2 regions of the Streptomyces sp. NPDC046881 genome follow, and region 2 is predicted to be linked to the other one. Evidence: riboswitches for the same ligand, from Rfam matches in the RefSeq annotation. Region 2 holds a riboswitch; the other holds the start of a gene.
The links. A riboswitch is a leader RNA that binds a small molecule or an ion and turns the genes downstream of it on or off. The one in region 2 is predicted to bind ZMP and ZTP.

Region 1 (2,191 bases), on a different contig from region 2:
GGTGCCCGGCTCGGTGGTGGTGAGGACGCGGTCGATCAGGGCGGCCACCTCGTCCATCTCCGCCGTGCCGAGGCCGCGGGTGGTGAGCGCGGGGGTGCCGACGCGGATGCCGGAGGTGTACCAGGCGCCGTTCGGGTCGGCCGGGATGGCGTTGCGGTTGGTGACGATGCCCGACTCCAGCAGGGCCGCCTCGGCCTGGCGGCCGGTGAGGCCGTAGGAGGTGGCGACGTCGATCAGGCTGAGGTGGTTGTCCGTGCCGCCGGTGACCAGGGTGGCGCCGCGGCGGATCAGGCCCTCGGCGAGGGCGCGGGAGTTGTCGACGATGCGCTGGGCGTAGTCCTGGAAGGCGGGCTGCCGGGCCTCGGCCAGGGCGACGGCCTTGGCGGCCATGACGTGCGGGAGCGGGCCGCCGAGGACCATCGGGCAGCCGCGGTCGACCTGGTCCTTGAGGGAGTCGTCGCACAGGACCATGCCGCCGCGCGGGCCGCGCAGGGACTTGTGGGTGGTCGTGGTGACGATCTGGGCGTGCGGGACCGGGTCGAAGTCGCCGGTGAGCACCTTGCCCGCGACCAGGCCGGCGAAGTGCGCCATGTCGACCATGAGGGTGGCGCCGACCTCGTCGGCGATCTCCCGCATGATCCGGAAGTTCACCAGACGGGGGTACGCGGAGTAGCCGGCGACGATGATCAGCGGCTTGAACTCGCGGGCCTGGGCGCGCAGGGCCTCGTAGTCGACGAGGCCGGTGGCCGGGTCGGTGCCATAGGAGCGCTGGTCGAACATCTTGCCGGAGATGTTCGGGCGGAAGCCGTGGGTGAGGTGGCCGCCGGCGTCCAGGGACATGCCGAGCATGCGCTGGTTGCCGAAGGCCTGGCGCAGCTCGGCCCAGTCGGCTTCGCCGAGGTCGTTGATCTGGCGGACGCCGGTCTTCTCCAGGAAGGGTGCCTCGACGCGGTCGGCGAGGACGGCCCAGAAGGCGACGAGGTTGGCGTCGATGCCGGAGTGCGGCTGGACGTAGGCGTGGCGGGCGCCGAAGAGTTCGCGGGCGTGCTCGGCGGCGAGGGCCTCGACGGTGTCGACGTTGCGGCAGCCGGCGTAGAAGCGGCGGCCGATGGTCCCTTCGGCGTACTTGTCGCTGAACCAGTTGCCCATCGCGAGCAGGGTCGCCGGGGAGGCGTAGTTCTCGGAAGCGATCAGCTTGAGCATGCCGCGCTGGTCGGTGACCTCCTGGCCGATGGCGTCGGCGACGCGCGGCTCCACCGCGCGGATGACGTCGAGGGCGGCGCGGAAGGCCGTGGTCTCGGTGGAGGGGGAGACGGAATTCTCGGGCATCGGGGACCTCCGGACGGTGTGCGTACAGCGTTCACGTTCGGCCCAGGCGCACGGCACTCTTCCCGCTCGGACCGCTCCCTGATGGTCCGTCCCATCCCAGCGCGCCAGTCACGGCCCGTTCGTCAGACTACCGGGCGCGCCGGGCGGCGCAGGTCCCGCGTCCACCATGCGAGCGAGGATATGAAGGGGTTCGCCGTCGTTTCCGGACGTACTCGGGAGAGGCCGTGACCGCTGCTGAAGACCTGATCGCCGCCGCCGACGCGCACTGCGCGCCCACCTACCGCCCGCTGCCCGTGGTGATCGCCACCGGTGAGGGGGCGTGGCTGACGGACGTGGCGGGGCGGCGGTACCTGGACCTGCTGGCCGGTTACTCGGCACTGAACTTCGGGCACGGCAACCGGCGGCTGGCGGAGGCGGCCCGGCGGCAGCTGGACCGGGTGACGCTGACCTCCCGCGCCTTCTACCACGACCGGTTCGCGGCGTTCTGCACGGAGCTGGCCCGGCTGTGCGGGATGGAGATGGTGCTGCCCATGAACACGGGCACGGAGGCGGTGGAGAGCGCGATCAAGACGGCCCGGAAGTGGGGGTACCGGGTGAAGGGGGTGCCCGCGGAGATGGCGAAGGTCGTCGTGGCGGGCGGCAACTTCCACGGCCGTACGACGACGGTGATCAGCTTCTCCACGGATCCGGAGGCGCGGGCGGACTACGGGCCGTACACGCCGGGGTTCGAGATCGTGCCGTACGGCGATCTGACCGCGATGCGGGCGGCGCTCACCGAGAACACCGTGGCCGTGCTGCTGGAGCCGATCCAGGGCGAGTCCGGGGTGATCGTGCCGCCGGCCGGTTATCTGGCCGGCGTGCG
Region 2 (2,191 bases):
CCCACCTGCTCGCTGACCCGCGGGACGCGGTCCTTGTGCGGTGCCGGGATGTCACCGGCGGCGAGCGAGTCCAGCGTGCTGAGCGCGCCGAGCCTGCCGACGAGCGGTGCGCCGGTGTCCGCCGCGCTCGCCTGCGGGGCGGCGAGACCGGCGATCCCGGCGGCCAGACCGACGGCGGCGGCGATGCGTCGTGTTGAGATCATGTCCCTGCAACGGCCGCGGGCCCCGGCCGGACACGGGCGGCGGGCCGCGCTCACCCGTGAGGCGGAGGACGGCGGCCGGGCTTGCCGTGGCCGCCGGGGCGGAGGACGCTCGGAGGTGGGGCCCGTGCGGTCCGCTCCTGGCCGGGCCGCGGGCGCCTGAAGGAGGTCACCATGGGTACCGCGACGGGGTCCGCTTTCGACACCGAGACACTGCGCCGGGCCATCGAGGGCAACACCGGCAACAACCTGCTGTCGCTCTACGCGGACGACGCGGAGATCCGCATCGTCGACCGCAACAACCAGCCCAGTCATCCCACGGTCCTGCACGGCCGGAGCCAGATCGCCGAGTTGCTGGACGACGTCTACAGCCGCGACATGACGCACAAGCTGGACCGCTGCGTCATGCAGGGCGACCAGGCCGCGTACAGCGAGTCCTGCGAGTACGCGGACGGCACCCGGGTCCTCGCCGAGTCGATGGTCACCCTGCGGAACGGCAAGATCACCGATCAGCTCATCATCCAGGCCTGGGACGAGTAGGACCCGGCGGGTACGGCGGACGCCGGAAGGAGGGCCGAAGCCGTACGCGCTCTCGGTTACGCTGTACGCGGGCCGTGACTGGCGCTGAGGTGGAGCACCACCGGGGAGCGGTCCGTGGTGGTTGCCGCGCGCCTGGGCGAGGAGAGTCGATCCAGCTCAGGAGTGTGCAGCATGACCCAGGCCCGGCTGATGGACGGCACCGCGCCCGCCCGCCGCATCGTCGAGGAGACCGCGAAGAAGGCCGCCGGTGTCACCGAGCGCACCGGTACCGCCCCGTGCCTCGCGACGGTGCTCGTCGGTGAGGACCCGGCGTCGGTGACGTACGTCCGCATGAAGCAGAACCGCTGCCGCACGGCCGGTATCGAGTCCCGGCACGTGGCGCTGCCTGCGAGCACCACGACCGAGGAACTCGTCGGCACGCTGCGGGAGTTGTCGGCCGACCCGCGGGTGCACGGGATCCTCCTCCAGCACCCGGTGGGCGACCACGTCGACGAGCGGGCCGCGTTCGAGGCGATCGCGCCGGAGAAGGACGTGGACGGCGTCACCTTCGCCTCGTTCGCCACGATGAGCTTCGGGCTGCCGGGCTTCGTCTCCTGCACGCCGGGCGGGATCGTGCGGCTGCTGGACGAGTACGGCGTCGACCCGGCCGGGAAGCGGGCCGTGGTGGTGGGCCGCAGCGCGATCCTCGGCAAGCCGGTGGGGATGCTGCTGCTGGCCCGGGACGCGACCGTCACGTACTGCCACTCGCGCACCCGGGACCTGTCGGCGGCGGTCCGCGAGGCGGACATCGTGGTGGCCGCGGTGGGCCGGCCGCGGCTGATCCGCGGGCAGGACATCAAGCCGGGCGCGGTCGTCGTGGACGCGGGCTACAACCCGGGGAACGTCGGTGACGTCGACTTCGACTCGGCCGTGGAGCGGGCCGCGCTGATCACGCCGGTGCCGGGCGGTGTCGGCCCGATGACGATCGCGACGCTGCTGGAGCAGACGGTGACGGCCGCCGCCCGCCAGCTGGGCGTGTGACGGGCGGGCGGCGCGGTCAGCGCATCCAGGCGCTGTACTCCATGACGTCCCCGGCCTTCACCCCGTAGGCGGGATCGTCGCGGGTGAAGGTGGTCTCCAGGCCGAGGACGGCACCGGTGCGCGCGTCGAGGATCAGCATCCGCCGGCCGCCCCCGCCCTGGTACACGTACGCCTGCCCCGGGCGGCCGAGGCGGTCCGTCACCTGGCCCGCGGGCCGCAGCCCCTTCGCGTCCGCGAGGACCCGGACCAGGGCCGCGGACTCGCGGGCGCCGAGCGTCCAGTGGTCCAGCACCTCACCGACGCCGTCCAGGAGTTCGGGGGTGCTCGGGGAGTCGCTGCGGACGGTCTCGGCGAGGTAGGCGCGCAGGGCGGCCGGGGTGTGCGGCGGGGGTGCGTCCGGCGGGGCGTCGCTCCAGCTCGGCGGGTAGGTG

Region 1: another riboswitch for ZMP and ZTP. It lies ahead of ABZ923_RS18920 (glycine hydroxymethyltransferase); the one in region 2 lies ahead of ABZ923_RS41040 (bifunctional 5,10-methylenetetrahydrofolate dehydrogenase/5,10-methenyltetrahydrofolate cyclohydrolase).

Annotation. Positions count from the first base shown of each region.
Region 1 is NZ_JBEYXJ010000035.1:29,733-31,923, reverse strand. It holds gene ABZ923_RS18920 (glycine hydroxymethyltransferase) at 1-1,329, opposite strand, end outside; ZMP/ZTP riboswitch at 1,363-1,451, opposite strand; gene rocD (ornithine--oxo-acid transaminase) at 1,554-2,191, shown strand, end outside.
Region 2 is NZ_JBEYXJ010000218.1:1,635-3,825, reverse strand. It holds gene ABZ923_RS41050 (hypothetical protein) at 1-203, opposite strand, end outside; gene ABZ923_RS41045 (nuclear transport factor 2 family protein) at 375-740, shown strand; ZMP/ZTP riboswitch at 805-885, shown strand; gene ABZ923_RS41040 (bifunctional 5,10-methylenetetrahydrofolate dehydrogenase/5,10-methenyltetrahydrofolate cyclohydrolase) at 912-1,760, shown strand; gene ABZ923_RS41035 (CU044_5270 family protein) at 1,777-2,191, opposite strand, start outside.